Regions from separate parts of the Sphingobacterium sp. Lzh-3 genome, predicted to be linked through region 2. Evidence: riboswitches for the same ligand, from Rfam matches in the RefSeq annotation. Region 2 holds a riboswitch; each other region holds the start of a gene.
What was found. A riboswitch is a leader RNA that binds a small molecule or an ion and turns the genes downstream of it on or off. The one in region 2 is predicted to bind thiamine pyrophosphate.
Positions count from the first base shown of each region.

Region 1: it holds a riboswitch for thiamine pyrophosphate, as region 2 does, so the genes downstream of both, thiS (sulfur carrier protein ThiS) here and thiM (hydroxyethylthiazole kinase) in region 2, are expected to answer to the same signal.
Region 3: it holds a riboswitch for thiamine pyrophosphate, as region 2 does, so the genes downstream of both, pnuC (nicotinamide riboside transporter PnuC) here and thiM (hydroxyethylthiazole kinase) in region 2, are expected to answer to the same signal.
Region 4: it holds a riboswitch for thiamine pyrophosphate, as region 2 does, so the genes downstream of both, ACLCDV_RS02120 (TonB-dependent receptor) here and thiM (hydroxyethylthiazole kinase) in region 2, are expected to answer to the same signal.

Region 1 is NZ_CP177226.1:3,727,259-3,731,479, reverse strand. It holds gene thiC (phosphomethylpyrimidine synthase ThiC) at 1-1,214, opposite strand, end outside; gene thiS (sulfur carrier protein ThiS) at 1,266-1,472, opposite strand; TPP riboswitch at 1,532-1,627, opposite strand; gene ACLCDV_RS15765 (family 78 glycoside hydrolase catalytic domain) at 1,788-4,221, shown strand, end outside.
Region 2 is NZ_CP177226.1:4,097,942-4,102,162, forward strand. It holds gene ACLCDV_RS17450 (hypothetical protein) at 1-1,199, shown strand, start outside; gene ACLCDV_RS17455 (VanW family protein) at 1,324-2,166, shown strand; TPP riboswitch at 2,230-2,322, shown strand; gene thiM (hydroxyethylthiazole kinase) at 2,405-3,208, shown strand; gene thiE (thiamine phosphate synthase) at 3,198-3,830, shown strand; gene thiD (bifunctional hydroxymethylpyrimidine kinase/phosphomethylpyrimidine kinase) at 3,827-4,221, shown strand, end outside.
Region 3 is NZ_CP177226.1:2,326,871-2,331,091, reverse strand. It holds gene ACLCDV_RS09510 (acyl-CoA dehydrogenase) at 1-917, opposite strand, end outside; gene pnuC (nicotinamide riboside transporter PnuC) at 904-1,521, opposite strand; TPP riboswitch at 1,577-1,721, opposite strand; gene ACLCDV_RS09500 (malate:quinone oxidoreductase) at 1,736-3,235, opposite strand; gene fabG (3-oxoacyl-[acyl-carrier-protein] reductase) at 3,748-4,221, shown strand, end outside.
Region 4 is NZ_CP177226.1:542,183-546,403, forward strand. It holds gene ACLCDV_RS02120 (TonB-dependent receptor) at 21-2,456, opposite strand; TPP riboswitch at 2,511-2,636, opposite strand; gene ACLCDV_RS02125 (amidohydrolase family protein) at 2,865-4,040, shown strand; gene ACLCDV_RS02130 (acylphosphatase) at 4,158-4,221, shown strand, end outside.

The DNA.
Region 1 (4,221 bases), 370 kb from region 2:
ATCTTGGTGAGCTCGCCCAGTGTTTCTAGCTCCGCAAATTGAGCAGCATCGTTTGCATCTGCAATGGCTCCTGGACGGAGACCATCGCCAAGTGAAAAAGCAACATCATATCGCTTCATAATCTCACAGATCTCCTCAAAATGGGTATAGAGAAAGTTCTCTTTGTGGTGGAAAAGACACCATTTGGCCATGATAGACCCTCCTCTGGAGACAATTCCCGTTACTCGAGACGCGGTGAGATGGATATAACGAAGCAGTACACCAGCGTGTATGGTAAAGTAAGAAACACCCTGTTCGGCCTGTTCAATCAAGGTATCTTTGAATATTTCCCAGGTAAGGTCCTCGGCCACCCCCTTCACTTTTTCGAGCGCCTGATAGATCGGTACTGTACCGATTGGAACGGGCGAGTTACGGATAATCCATTCGCGGGTTTCGTGAATATTTTTGCCAGTGGATAGGTCCATGATGGTATCGGCTCCCCAACGACAGGCCCATACTGCTTTCTCAACTTCTTCCTCTATACTTGAGCTTACAGCACTATTGCCAATATTGGCATTAATTTTAACAAGAAAGTTGCGCCCGATAATCATGGGTTCACTTTCAGGGTGATTGATATTATTGGGGATGATTGCTCTTCCGGCAGCGATTTCCTCACGGACAAATTTTGGTGTAATTGCTTTATCATGTGTTCTGGCACCAAAATTCTGTCCTTTATGCTGATGATCCATTCCGGGGGTACTGGTCGTGAGCTGCTCGATACGTTGGTTTTCACGGATAGCAACGTACTCCATTTCTGGGGTAATGATGCCTTGCTTTGCATAATGTAATTGAGTAACATTACTACCGGGAGAGGCTACTTTCGGTTTATGGCTATACGCGAATCGGAGTTCATCCAACGTTGGATCAGAAAGGCGTTTTTGTCCATATTCAGAGCTGGTGCCAGGCAGCTGTATGACATCCTGACGATCTAATATCCACTGTTCGCGAAGGCGCGGGAGGCCTTTTCGGATATCGATATGGACGGTGTCATCGGTATATGGTCCAGAAGTATCATAGACTGTTACCGGGGGATTAATTTCTACTTCTCCATTCGTTAATTTGGTTGGACTCAAGGAGATTTGACGCATAGCGACTTGAATAGGAAATAGTTTTCCGGATACAAAAATTTTCTTTGCATTTGGAAAGGGCGATTGCGTAATTTTTTCAGCTGTCATTTTTTTCTTATTGGGGTGAATTACTCGGTTCGATTGATTTTTGGGGAATAGCTATCCGCCCTGGGACGCGGTGATTAAAATAATCTGATCGTGCGGTTTTAGTGGTGTCGTAGCCCAGTCCTTTTTGGGTATGACTTTGTTGTTAATAGCTACAGCCACGCCCTGAGTTTGGCCGGATAATTCCAAAAGCAACAAGCCTTCCAATGAAGTAAGTGTGGGGTCGAAAAATCGAATCTGATGGTTTATTGTAAGTTCCATTCCTTAATTTTTTTGGTAAAACTTTAGGAATGGCTACACAAAGGCACAGCAATGCACCTTGTAGACAGCTCACTTTTCCCTACGCCAGTATGATCCGGATCAGGTTCTAAGGGTAAAATCTCAGCCTGCACGAGCAGACACCCCTAAAGTTGCGACTAAGATAAGGTTATTTTTATGAAAGTTGCAAGAATTTTATTTTGCAGACTTGGGTTTATTGCACAGGACAGTGCAGGTCAATATGTGGGAAATAATTGATATATTAGTTTTTTGAATCAGCTAAAACAATTTAATAACCACCAAGAATAGTATCTTTCAATGCGTAAGATTTTATTGACAGCACTGTTGTGTATCGCTAGCAACACTTATGCCCAACCTAAAAACAACTGCAGCGCCGTGCAGCTGACATGCGAACATTTGGTCAATCCATTGGGTATCGATGCAATCCACCCAAGACTTAGCTGGCGACTTGATGATCAACGTAAAGGTGCGGTACAACAGGCTTATCAGATCTTTTTAGGGCAAGATTCGCTGGCACTGCTGCGAGAGACCAAAGATAACTGGGATAGTGGCAAACAGTTCAGCTCGGCTATGTTAGTGCCCTATAACGGCGCACAGTTAAAGCCACAGACCAAGTACTTCTGGACGGTTAAAGTATGGGATAAGGATGGTGTATCAACACGTTCGGCAGTAGCGTCTTTTGAAACGGGCATGATGGGACAAAACCTTTGGAAAGGAAAGTGGATCAGCGACAATAAGGATATTCATGCGCGGGAAACGCCTTATTTTAGAACCGAATTTAAGGCAAATAAGCAGATAAAATCTGCCCGCGCGTATATTGCCGCAGCAGGATTATATGAACTTTCCATTAATGGCCAGCGCGTTGGCGACCATCGTCTGGATCCCATGTACACCCGATTTGACCGACGTACGTTGTACGTCGTGACGGACGTAACCCAACAGCTTCAAAAAGGAGAGAACGCCATTGGCGTTGTTTTGGGGAACGGCTGGTATAATCACCAACCATTGGCTGTTTGGAACTTTGATAAAGCACCATGGCGGGCCCGGCCAACCTTCTGTTTAGAACTGAAAATCGTTTATACAGATGGAACGACGGAAACCATTGTTTCGGATAAGCAGTGGAAGACTGCTTCGGGGCCAATCACCTATAATAATATTTACACTGGTGAGCATTACGATGCAAGACTGGAAATACCCAACTGGGATAAACCAAAATACGATGATTCGGCTTGGCAGGTTGTTCAGTATAGAAATGCGCCATCAGCACATATCGTGTCCCAACAGCTGGTTCCGATTCGGCTCGTGAAGTCCTATAAGCCAAAATCAGTGACAAAGATAGACCAACGTACCTATGTGTTCGATATGGGCCAGAATATGGCGGGGATTACAAAAGTTAAAGTGAAAGGAGCTGCGGGTACTATTCTGCGTATCAAGCATGGTGAGCGATTGCAGGCCGATGGGCATCTTGATCAGTCCAATATTGATGTATATTATCGGGGCGATAAGGAAAAGGAGCCCTTTCAGACCGATATATTGACCTTAAGTGGCCGCGATGATGAGTTTATGGCCAAGTTCGGTTACAAAGGGTTTCGTTATGTCGAAGTTAGCAGCAGTGCCGCCATTGCATTGGATAGTTCGGCTTTGACCGCCTATTTTATGCATAGTGATGTGCCTGTTATTGGACAGCTCAAGACATCATCAGCCTTGGTTAACAAACTATGGAAAGCGACTAACAATGCCTACTTGTCCAATTTGATGGGCTATCCTACAGACTGTCCGCAACGGGAAAAGAACGGCTGGACAGGGGATGGGCACCTTGCGATTGAAACAGCTTTATACAATTTTGATGGGATAACAGTTTATGAAAAATGGATGGCGGATCATCGTGATGAACAACAGGAGAATGGTGTCTTACCCGATATTATTCCAACTGGGGGATGGGGCTATGGTACCGCAAATGGTTTGGATTGGACAAGCACCATTGCCATCATTCCGTGGCAGATCTATCAGTTTTATGGAGATCCACATGCATTAGAAGTATGCTACCTAAATATCAAACGCTATGTCGATTATGTAGACGGAATCAGCCCATCTGGGTTGACAACGTTTGGGCGTGGAGACTGGGTACCGGTGAAGTCACAGTCCAATCTGGAGTTGACCTCATCTGTTTATTTTTATGTAGATGCGAGCATCTTGGCTGCTGCTGCCAAATTGTTTGGTTACACAGCAGATCAACAAAAATATGAACTGCTGAGCAGAAAAATTAAGACGGCCATCAACGCTAAATTTTTAGATGCTTCCAAGGGTGTTTATAGCAATGGAACGCAGACCGAACTGAGTGTACCACTTTATTGGGGTGTTGTACCAGACGAGATGAAAGCTCGTGTTGCAGCCAACCTGAATAAGAAAGTGGAAGAGACTAACTTTCATTTGGATGTAGGCGTATTGGGTGCCAAAGCATTATTGAATGCGTTGAAAGAGAACGGTTATGCAACGACAGCCTATAAAGTCGCGGTACAAGATACCTACCCGTCTTGGGGATGGTGGATTGTAAATGGAGCGACCACATTGTTGGAGAACTGGGATTTAAAAGCAACACGAGATATTTCAGACAACCACATGATGTTTGGCGAAATCGGTGGTTGGTTTTTTAAATCTATCGGCGGGATTCTGCCAGATCCTAAACAACCTGGATTTAAACATGTGCTCTTAAAACCTATCTTCCCCCAAG
Region 2 (4,221 bases):
TATTGCTGTTATATAGTCCCAGCGCAGCATCGCAAACAGTAAAATCGCTAACCATAGCTAGCCCAACGCATGCAGTTCTTTTTGTAACCAATGAGTCCGATAAATCAACTGATTTTATCATGCGTCTACACGAAAAAAATGCTGCTGAAATTTTCAAACTAGTGCCTTTTAGCACAACAAAGTTATTGGTCACAAAAACCGATGCAAAAAAACTTACATTCATCGTTAAACATCACCAATGGACTATCGACGTATCGTCATTGAAGCAACGTCATGCCATGATCTTGTTTGATGGATTAGCAAAACCCAAGATCATATACGATAGCAATACCTATCTGGCAGCAGCCAAACCGATAGTAAACACCAGCACACAAATTGCATCAACGAAAGCTTCGGCACAATATAATGCCTCACATTTCTTTGATTCAATCGCACAAGTTCAATTTATTCCATCCGGGCAATATGCAGCGGCTATTATCGCAAATCCCGCTCTTCCTCTTTATTACAGTCAGCGTAAGAAGATATGTGACGGTACTTATGTAATGCAGCAGTTTTCGGACGAAAATGAGGTGCAATCCGGTGCAATGATGACGACTGTATATGAAGAAGGCAAAGAGATCACATCGAACAATCTTTCCGGGGGAAATAATTATTACAACAAAAGGTTCTATAATCAAGTAGAGCTTATCGACTCCATACAGTACCTTCAAAACAGTAAATGGAGCAGCAGTACAATTTACAGGTATCTCCCAAATGCCATTATTTCCTACGATCCTACATTTGAATCGGCGATGATTTATCACTTGAACAGTAAACTCCAGGTTATAAAAAGTGAATCCATTCATTTTGTCTATCAACGGAAAGACTGGACCATTTACAGTTATGATCAAAAGAATCGAATTACTGAAGAGATTTCGGCCCGAAATGATCGAAGAGAAAGTCGCGTCCGCTATCAGTATGATAGTCCGGAAACAAGTGACTATTCGCTACGTCAGACCTTCGATCAATCAGACCGCCTGACAGCTGAAATCAAGCGATCCTACCGAGCCAACGAAACGATTGATGAGTTTTATTATGAGGGTGTATTACAACAAAAATCAATTGTAAAAGACCGCGGAAACTGTACCTACGAAAACTTGATATATAACAAGGAGGGACAGTTAACGGCAAAGTACATACAAGTAAGGAAAACCAACTAAACAAACTGAAAAACTGCGCTAAACTCCGGAAATAAGATTCTTGACTTTGATAAAAAATATGCGACAAAATACGGCAAAAAACACATTTCTGCACTAATTTTGATAGCGATACAAAAACGTCAAATTGAGAAAAAGAAAACTGATCAGTCAACGCCATCCCATACTCTACTTTTTTGCGGTATGGGTAAGAAGAGTACAAAGAAAAGTCATCTGGCTAATTGACAACAAAAAATACAGCACAGCTAAATCAGCTGAAAAACTTCCCTTTCGAATTAAAAAGCATCAGTCTGTTTTATTAAAAAAACTGGGCGAAAATAATATGCAATTGCAGATTAACAAAGTTACCAACCTGAAAATAGCAGCAACACAGATTAATGGCATGCTGATCAGACCGAAGGAAACCTTTTCATTTTGTAAACTCGTTGGACTACCCACTGTAAAAAAAGGATATCTGCCCGGCATGGAGTTATCCTTTGGTGAAGCAAGAGCGGGTATTGGCGGTGGAATCTGTCAAATATCCAACCTCATCCATTGGCTTGTTATCCATAGTCCACTCACCGTCAACGAACGTTATCACCACTCTTTTGATCCATTTCCGGACGATGGTCGTGTGTTGCCATTCGGTAGTGGAGCTACCATCTTTTATAATTATCGCGATTATCAATTCACCAACAACACGCCTTACACCTTTCAAATAAACCTCTGGTTTACAGACAAATGTTTAGAGGGCGAATTAAGAATTGATCAAGAACTTGACTTTGCCTATCATGTCTTTGAAAAAGAACATCAATTTCTTAAAATTGACAATCAGTTCTTTCGTAAAAATGAGATTTGGCGCGAGAAGTTTTTAAAATTTCAGGGTGGAAAGATTTTGGAAACCGAACTTTTGACCAAAAATTTTGCCCGGGTTACCTATACCCCTGTTGAATATATTGAAATTAGTGCCGATCAAAATACGGTCGATTAATTCAACAAGCTAAGTGATCGAAAAATGACGGATATGAAAAGTCCACTTTTTTGTTTAAGTTTGGTCTGGCTTTGGGGGTATTCTGTATAGAATTGAGATAGTCCCTTTGAACCTGATTCGGTTTATACCGGCGTAGGGAAAAGCAAAAATCCACTGTACAGCATACTCCTTTACTGCACAGGCTATCGCTCTTCTTCCCGCCAAGGCCATACAGTACATCTTAGCATATGTAAAAGGAATGGAAGATTCAATTATCAATTTATTAGAGCAGCTGAGGGTCGAAAAACCCCTCGTACACAACATCACAAACCTAGTCGTGATGAACAATACTGCCAACGCACTTTTAGCCCTAGGAGCGTCCCCTGTGATGGTACACAGTCCATTAGAAGTACGCGAGGTTGTCGATATTGCACAAGCTCTTGTCATTAATATCGGCACCTTGAGTGAAGCTACTGCCGAAGCTATGCTGGTTGCTACCGAACATGCCAATACCATTGGACGGCCATGGGTACTTGATCCTGTTGGTGCGGGGATATCAGCATTCCGCAATGATTTATTATCCAATCTACTGGATCTCAAACCAACGGTTATTCGTGGAAATGCATCAGAAATCATGACGCTGTACAATTTCAACCAACCGAACACAAAAGGAGTCGACAGCACGACAGCGAGTAAAGATGCCCTCCGATTTGGCCAATTATTGCAAGAGCAAACCGGCTCCATTATCTGTATTTCTGGAGAAGTAGACTATATCCTTTCGGAAGAATACCGGGCTGAAGTCTATAATGGTCACCCTTTAATGACGCAAGTTACCGGACTTGGCTGTAGCGCTACTGCACTCATCGGGGCATTTTTAGGTGTTACAGACCACTATTTTGAAGCAGCAGTTGCCGGTGTATCCATTTTGAGCTTAGCGGGAGAACGCGCTGCCCAAACCGCAGCTGGCCCAGGTAGCCTGCAGTTAAATCTCTATGATGAACTCTATCAGCTCAATGCAGAACGTCTAAAATCAACGCTCAAGATCAAACGCTATGCGCATTAATCCGCTGTTTCCCTACCCTTTATATTTAGTTATTTCTGAGCGCGACTGTTATCCTCAAAATTGGCTAAATGTCGCTGAAGAGGCCATTATTGGTGGCGTCGATCTTATACAATTGCGCGAAAAAGCTGACGATCTGGCCACATTTTTGGATAAAGCCATCCGTTTGAAAAAACTGACCGATCATTACGGTATTCCGCTCGTGATCAATGATGCCGTAGCAATCGCGGACCAGATCGGGGCATGGGGAATACATGTGGGGCAAAATGATGTGCAGCCGCTCGCTATTCGCGAAAAATATGGTGATAAATTAACCATAGGCTGGTCCATAGAAGCTGTTCAACAGCTAGAAAGTCAACAAATGTGCGCTGTCGACCACCTTGGTGTAAGCCCCATTTTTTCAACGAGAACAAAAGTGGATACGATAACCGAATGGGGAATTTCGGGTTTAAAGCAACTTAGGACTAGGACGGAAAAACCATTGATTGCAATCGGCAGCATGAATTTGCAAACCGCTGAACAGGCTTGGAAAGCAGGTGCAGACTCCATTGCAGTCGTTTCGGCCATCTGCCGAAGCCAAGACCCCAGACAGGCCAGTGCACAACTAAAAGAACTATTAAAATGACAAAAGATAAAAAATACCGCGTCCCTACCGTACTCAGCATTGCGGGGTTCGATGGTAGTGGTGGAGCAGGCATACAGGCAGACACCAAAACGATATCTGCATTAGGTTGTTATGCCATGAATGTATTAACCGCCCTGCCAGTACAGAATACACAAGGTGTAAGAAATATTTATGAAATCCCTACTGCAGCCGTCAAGGATCAATTGGATGCGATTTTTGATGATATCTATCCCGGCGCAATCAAAATAGGGATGGTACACAATATTGAACTTGTGAAGCTTATTAGCAGCTATTTAAAAGAATATAAAGGGCCTATCGTCTTTGATCCAGTCATGGTGTCAACGAGTGGACACAAGCTCATTCATGATGATACAATTCAGGCCTGCATAGA
Region 3 (4,221 bases), 1.8 Mb from region 2:
ATCTGTTCATAAATCGCTGCATTATCATTGCCATCATGAAGATTTACCCAAGAAAGAGCGGCCAAATTCATTACTGCCTCCCTCCGATTAACATAATCTTGCTGAAAGTCATCGAGTACCCTAAACGCTTCTTTACTTTCAGTCTTCTCCCATTTGGATTGATTGCTTTTTAACACAAATAGTTTTTCGATTAAATCCAGAAAGCGCTTATACATTCCCGTAAAGTTGGCCAATAAGGTTAATTCCGCAAAAGGCATAAAGGGATATTGATACAACAGCTCGCTACGTGTACTTTTTGCCGCATCAATCTCAAAAGACTGCCTACCATCAACGAGTATGTCTTCCAGCGAAAAGGAATGCGAAGCCGTAGCCTCCAATCCAAATGTATCCCAGTCGTAATGCACCAGTACATGGTCACGATCCACAAAAAATGATTTTATCAGTGGTTCACCTTTTTCGTCCAAAACGGGTTTTCCTGCCTCCTGAATTGCAGCATTTAAGGTAAAATGGGTTAAATGAGGAGCTCCGGTAGCATATTTCCAAAAACCGCGGAGCCGATAATGTTCCCCTTCACGTGTAGCTGTACCTGATGCCTGCCCACTGCCGCCAAAACAAACCCGATCCGTTTTGAAAATCTGATCTCCTAAAACCGGATCAATAAAACCGACAAAGAGATTTGCTCCCGAGCATAACGTTACTGTCCAGGCTAATCCCCCATCCCAATAAGCCAGGTCAGCCAATAAATTGAACCCTTCAGGTAGACTTAATCCCAATCCACCCAATGCAGGTGGAACCCAGATCTTAAACCACTTTTTGCGATAAATGAGCTCGAGTTGTTCATCCGACAATGTTTTCTGCTTTATTCCTTTAACCTGATTATCCTTCAGTGCGGCGATATCCTCGCTACAGAGTTGCATATCTTTCTTCACTTATTATTCTCCTCCAATTAAAATATCCGCTAAATGCCATTACAAATAAAAACAAAGTCAAACCCGAATAAAGAAATAACCCTTTATGGATCAATAAAGGAATTGCCATCAGATTACTAATATTCAACAATATCCAATTTTCTATCTTCCGTTTTGCCAATAACCACATCCCTGCCCAAGCGGTACAGGAAACTGCAGAGTCCCAAAGCGGTACATCCGAATCCGTTAAATGTACCAATCCGAAATAAAACAACAGAAAAGCGAGAGCGCAGATTCCCCCTACTATCCACCATTCTTTCGGCTCACAATGCGTTATGGGAGCAGCAACATCACTACTATATTTCCAATAGATCCAGCCATAGATGCTCATGACCAAATAATAGAGATGTAGCAATATTTCTGCATATAGTTTCGCATGGAAGAGTACGTATACTGAAATTAAGATACCAATAATCCCAAAAATGTAATTGATCGATTTATTTTGACGGGAAAACCAAACCTGTAAAATACCAAAGGATACCCCTAACCATTCCGCGATGGTGGCCTGTTGGATCTGTTTTATAAAAGCTTCGAAAATTGTTTCAGAAGTCATCGCCTTGTTTATTATTTCGTGTAATTCATAATAAACCTATGGGAGAAAAACGGACGTTTTTATTGAAATTAAATCCCTACGCCAGCATTACCTGGATCAGGTATATAAAAGCGATTGTATAAGGAGTTACAATCGCTTTTATTGGGTATAATCTCAGCCGAGAATGACCATGGTCATTCCAAGCACCCCATAAGTATATTTTCTGTCGAATTGATTATTCTATATCAATCAATTTCAACGCTTTGTGCGTCCGCGTACGCGTTTCTTTACATAGTTGCGCATCATCGTTCAATGATTTCCCATGTGAAGGAATCATTTCACGTAGTTTTTTACGGTATTCATCTGACTTCGCACGTTCAGGGAAACATTTCTTCAACAGGCTGATCATGATAGCAACTGACGTCGAAGCACCAGGAGAAGCTCCTAATAGCGCAGCAATAGAACCATCTGCACTAGAAACAACCTCTGTACCAAATTCCAAAATTCCACCTTTCTTTTCATCTTTCTTGATGACCTGAACACGTTGTCCTGCTTTCTCGATAACCCAATCCTCCAATTTAGCTGTAGGCATAAATTGTTTTAAAGACTCTAGTTTATCTTTTGGTGACTTCATGACTTCAGTAATAAGATACTTCGTCAAAGGTAAGTTGTCAAGTCCGGCGGATAACATCGGGCGGATATTGGACAATTTGATGGAAGCAGGTAGATCGAAGTAAGACCCCTGTTTTAAGAATTTAGTCGAGAAACCTGCATATGGTCCAAACAATAACGCTTGTTTGCCATCAATATAACGTGTATCTAAGTGCGGTACAGACATTGGAGGAGCACCAACAGAAGCTTTTCCATACACTTTCGCATGATGTGTATTTATGATCTCTTCATTTACACAACGTAGCCATTGGCCCCCTACAGGAAATCCGCCATAGCCTTTCGCTTCTGGTATTCCAGATTTTTCCAACAACAACAACGAGTGGCCACCGGCCCCAATAAATACAAACTTTGCTTTGATTTCTCTCTTTGTTCCTGTCTTTAAATCTTTGACCTCCACTTCCCAACGGCCATCGTCTTCACGTTCGATGTCGATTACTTCATGGTTTAAGGAGATCGAAATATTTTCTTTATTTTCAAGGTTAGCGATCAAATCACGTGTCAACGACCCAAAATTAACATCGGTACCCAGATCCATTTTTGTCGCAGCAATTTTTTCATCGGCCTCGCGTCCTTCCATCATCAATGGAATCCACGATTTCAACAATGCCGTATCTTCGGTATACTCCATCCCTTTGAACAAGTTTTGGGTCGTCAATGTTTCCCATCTTGTCTTTAGGAATTTAGCATCTTTTTCACCAAAAACCGCACTCATGTGTGGAATACTACGGATAAAATTTTCAGGTTGGGCAATAATGCCTTTATCAACGAGGTAGGACCAAAATTGCTTAGACACTTCAAATTGCTCAGCAATTTTAACTGCTTTATCAATCTTTACAGAACCATCTTTCTGTTCGGGGGTATAATTTAACTCGCATAAGGCAGAGTGACCCGTGCCAGCATTATTCCAAGCGTCAGAACTTTCAGCAGCCACAACATCCAAACGCTCAAGAATTTCAATATTAACGTCTGGGCTTAATTCATTGATTAGAGTACCCAAAGTAGCACTCATAATACCGGCGCCGATCAGAACAACGTCAACTTCTTTATTTGATTTTTTGCTCATGTTTTTGTGATTGATGCAAATTTAATATAGTTTTTGGTAAACGTCCAAGTCTTTTGTCAAAAAACTGTACTTTTTAGAACCACTTATTCAAAAATACCATTGATTTATTAAAATAATCCTAAGTGAGTGATCGCTTACCGTAAAATTCTAAAATTGTTTCCGGAAAACACTCCCCCACTCCAAGATAAACACAAGGTCAGCACACAATGTTTTCCTATTTTAAACCGTTATTTATCGAAAGATTTTGTGTTATAATATAGTTTTAACATTTTTGCAGAACATCGAAAGGCAATAGTGTATACAATAGCTAAAAAACAAGATCATTTATTCGCTGATACGATGGTATCGAAAAAACACAAGCACTGTGGCATAACCAAGATAAACCAAATGGAAACGAGTTCATGTTTCGTATTGAATTCCAGTAACAGACAGGCTGTGAGAGAAAGACAGGGCGTTGAAAATGGACATAAATGCCTAAGTGTGAATAATTGAAGAACAAATAACTTATACAGATGAAAATACTTGAAGGAAAAATTGCTTTAGTAACAGGAGCATCAAAAGGAATCGGAAGGAAAATTGCAGAAGTGTTTGCACAACATGGTGCTAACGTCGCTTTTACATATCTTTCTTCTGTCGAAAAAGGACAGGCGCTGGAACAGGAGCTTCAGGCTTTCGGTACCAAAGTGATTGGTTATCGCTCTGACGCTTCAAAATTCGAAGAAGCAGAACAATTAATCAACGCGATCGTTGCCGATTTTGGAGGATTAGATATCGTTGTAAATAATGCCGGTATCACAAAAGACGGCTTGTTAATGCGCATGACCGAGGAGAATTGGGATGATGTATTAAATGTCAACTTAAAATCCGTCTTTAACGTTACAAAAGCCGCTTCGAAAATTATGATGAAAAACCGTAAAGGTTCATTTATCAATATGTCTTCAGTTGTGGGCGTTCAAGGAAATGCTGGTCAGGCAAATTATGCGGCA
Region 4 (4,221 bases), 2.6 Mb from region 2:
TTTATTTAAATAAATTGTTTCTAAAATTTGAAATTCAAGCCCAATAGGAAATTTGTTGGTGCCTGAGGGAAATAGAAATTATAATATTTTCGGGTATCACCTTCCATCCAGCCAAAGGTGTAGCCATTGGCTTCGTACTTCTCGTTGAGTATGTTGTTGACCTGTAAAGTTGCACTGATGTTTTTGATACCTAAAGCTGTAAAGCTATAGTTTGCTAACAGATTGTTGACAAAATAAGAGGAAATGCTCCTCTCTTTCGCAGATGAATTATCTAGATATTGTCTTCCTACAAATTTGGATAGAAGAGAGAATGTAAGTGATGTTATCGGACTATAAGAAAAATTACTTGACAAAATCGTTCCCGGAGATAAAGCAATGTCTGTTTTTGAATAAAATATCCTTGTATTACCTATAACCTCTTCAAAATCTTTAATTTTATTTTGGCTGAAACTAGCTGTTGCTTTCCAGTTGAACTGTTTGCTGATGTTCCATGATCCATCGAATTCAAGCCCCATTCTATAGCTATCTTTGACATTTTGTCGAATTGGAGAGCCCGTATCACTGATTTCGCCTGTTGGGATCAATTGATCTTTGTAAAACATACCATATCCATTCAATCCGATGTTGAATTTTTCATTTGTAAAGCGATAGCCAAATTCGATGTCCTGCATTTTCTCTGGGCTAGGGTCTGGTAAGGCGCTATTTTTCTCTATAAAATCCTTGCGAACAGGTTCTTTTTGTGCAAAGGCATAAGAAGCGTATACATTTGAATGGTCATTTAGCAAATATGTTGCCCCAGCTTTAGGATTCAAGAAATTAAACTTAGGATGATAATTATAATTTTTTACCTTATCGTCATCACCATACATGTGGTAATCTACATTCCGATATTGAATATCGGCCATTAATATCCACTTGTCTAGTTTGTAATCGACCTTTAAGAAATTACTGAAATCATTTTTTTGTGATTTCCCGAAGTAATATTTGTCGTCGAGAAAACCGGTTGATGCATATTGTGCCCAAATCACCTGGCCATAATGTTTTCCTTTGTATTGATTATAAGCTCCACCCCAAGTAATTTCAAGCTGATCATTCGGTCTGTAATTTAGGGCATAGGTCATGCCATAAAAATAATTATCAAGCCATCTCCTACGGACGAGATCTGTTTTTTGTATGGTATCTTTACCAATGATGACGTTAGGCAGACCGTATTTACTTAGTTTATCTCCCGGTCTCATTTCTTCATAGTAACCATAACCTCTTGTATAGTGTAGGGCTGTATTGAGTGTCAATTTGTCGTTCAGGATATTGGTATAATGAAGTTGATGATGTTTCTGCGTATAATTATCTGTTTGATTCTGATACGTATATAGATTATAATTCCGGCCTGCGTTCATGAAACGATCCTTCTCTGCGCCCGAGATTTCGAGTGCATTATCTGCATAGTCATCCATGCGCGATCGATCGCCAGTAATCAATGGTTCAGGAACGCCATTCCAGGCTTGATATGTCTTTTCTTTTCCCCAGAATACAATCCCTTTTAAAATATGTTTTTTGCCATAATAGCCTCCGTCCACATAGAAAGACTGTAAGTCTGAACTACCTCTCTCGATATAACCGTCGCTGCTGATACGGGATAATCTAGCATTGAAGGCAAATTTGTCGTTGATTAGTCCGGTACCTACCTTGACTGTATTTTTCCAGGTATTGTAAGAGCCAAATGAATTGTTGAGTTCTGCGTAAGGGGTTTCGACTAACGTATTGGACTGAATATTTAATGAGGCTCCAAATGATCCGGCACCATTCGTCGAAGTCCCAATACCGCGCTGAACTTGGATGCTCTCGGTAGAAGAGGCAAAGTCGGGAAGGTTTACAAAAAATGAACCCATACTCTCCGCATCATTTAAAGGGATTCCATTTAATGTTACGTTGATTCGTTGATTATCCGATCCCCTGATTGTCATTCCGGTATAACCAATGCCTGCACCGGCATCGGAATTGACCTGCACGGATGGAGTCTGATTTAAAAGGAATGGGATATCCTGGCCGAGGTTGTTACGCGTTATTTCTTCTTTGGAGATGTTTTTAAAGGTTGTAGGAGCATTTCTTTTGGCACGGGTAGATTGAACAAGCACCTCTTCCATTTGAATAGTACTTGGTTCTAATGCTACCGTAAGCTCCAAATTGTCTTTAACATCCACATTTCGACTCCATGTCTTATAGCCAAGTGATGATACCTGGATCTGGTGCTTACCTGCATTGATACGATATAGTTTAATCAGTCCATTTTTGTCCGATTGGCCAGTGATGGGTGCCTGTCCATCTATGGACACCGAGACATTCTGTAAGGGATTTTGATTGCTCTTGTCTATAGTTCTAATTGTCAGATTTTGTTGCGCAATGGCAATTTGGCTTGAAATAGTAGCTAAGGAGCTACAAATCAAAAATTTGATCATGGTAATGTATTTTGTTTGAGTTAAACAAATCATAGCAAGGGGTTACTATGACCGCACTATTTAACTAACCTCTCCCTACGCCAGCATTATCTGGATCAGGTGCACAGAATTTAATCTGTTGGGTATAATCTCAGCCTTTATTTGTGTTCCTGACAAAACAAGGCACCCCTATTCGACGTTGCGAATATATAAATTTAAAATTGAAATGAAGTATAAAGAAGTAATTTATGACAAATGGAAAAGTGCGGATTTATGATATTATTTCCTTTTGGTTAAAAATTTATGGAAATTGTTGTTTTTGGTATATATTGTTCTTTTTAGGTACCTTGGCATGAATTTTTCTACTAGAGGTATGTATTTATACAGGTCAAAAAATTTTAGTTACTAAATTGATAGTGAGGAGATAAAATGTTAAAATATTTAAGCGCTAATTATATTCTACCGATTACTTCAATGCCGATAAAAGACGGTATTGTTTCGGTAGATGAGGAGGGAGTAATTCAAGGTATCTATGACCCAACTTCATTTACACCTGCAGATAAAGTTAAGGTTGAGAAATATGAAGGAGTGATAATTCCAGGTTTTATCAATTCACATTGCCACATTGAATTGTCGCATATGAAAGGTATTGTTCCTAAAGGGACAGGACTTCCAAGCTTTCTGAGTAAGGTGATGACTACGCGATCGGCATCGATGAAGAAAATCGACGATGCGATGGCTAAAGCCGATAGAGAGATGTACGAAAATGGTATTGTCGCAGTCGGAGATCACGCCAACACTGATAATTCATCAAAATTAAAGGAAGATTCTCAGATCCTGTATCACACGTTTGTGGAGGTGCTTGGAATTGAACCTGATGAAGCGGACTTTAAATTAAAGGAGGCTAAATCATTGACCCAGGAGTTTAGGAATGGCCATGTATCGATTACGCCACATGCCCCATACTCGTGTTCGAAGGTACTTTTCAAAAAGTTCAAGAAGATGGTTTCGGAAACAAATATTATCAGTATTCACAATCAAGAAAGTGAAGAGGAGAATAAACTGTTCCGTTATAAAATGGGTGAGTTCTTGGACTTTTATAAAAGTATAGGGAAAAATGCTGATGCGATTAAGGCGCAGGCAAGAAATTCGATTCAGTCTTATCTTCCTTATTTGCCTTATCCAAATAAATTATTGTTGGTTCATAACACCTATACCTCTCTTAAAGATTTGGATTTTGTAGAACGTATGGACCGTGATGTGATGTGGTGTCTCTGTCCAAAGGCCAACCTTTATATTGAGGGAACATTACCAAAGGTTCAGAATTTTATGAATGCCGGACAGCGTTTAGTCATCGGAACAGACAGTTTAGCTTCAAACGATACATTGTCCATTTTGGAGGAGCTAAAAGTGTTGCATGCGCACTTTGAGGATCTCGACTTCTTGCAGACCATTCAATGGGCCACAATCAATGGTGCTATCGCGTTGAACATTGAGGATGAATTTGGGTCACTCGAAGTGGGTAAAAAACCTGGGATTGTGTTGTTGGAAGGGATGGAACACATGCGCCTCAATGAAGATGTTAAGGTAAAACGTTTAGCGTAGTATTTAATTCCCCAAACTTCTGTACTTTTGCTCTTATTGAACCGTTCATGACTTTAATAACAACACTATAGTCATGGTAAATTCCATCTGACCGATGGAAGAAAAAATAAGTTACAGATGAAACATTTGAATATTTCAATAAGAGGTAAAGTACAGGGAGTCTTTTTTAGATTGACAGCCA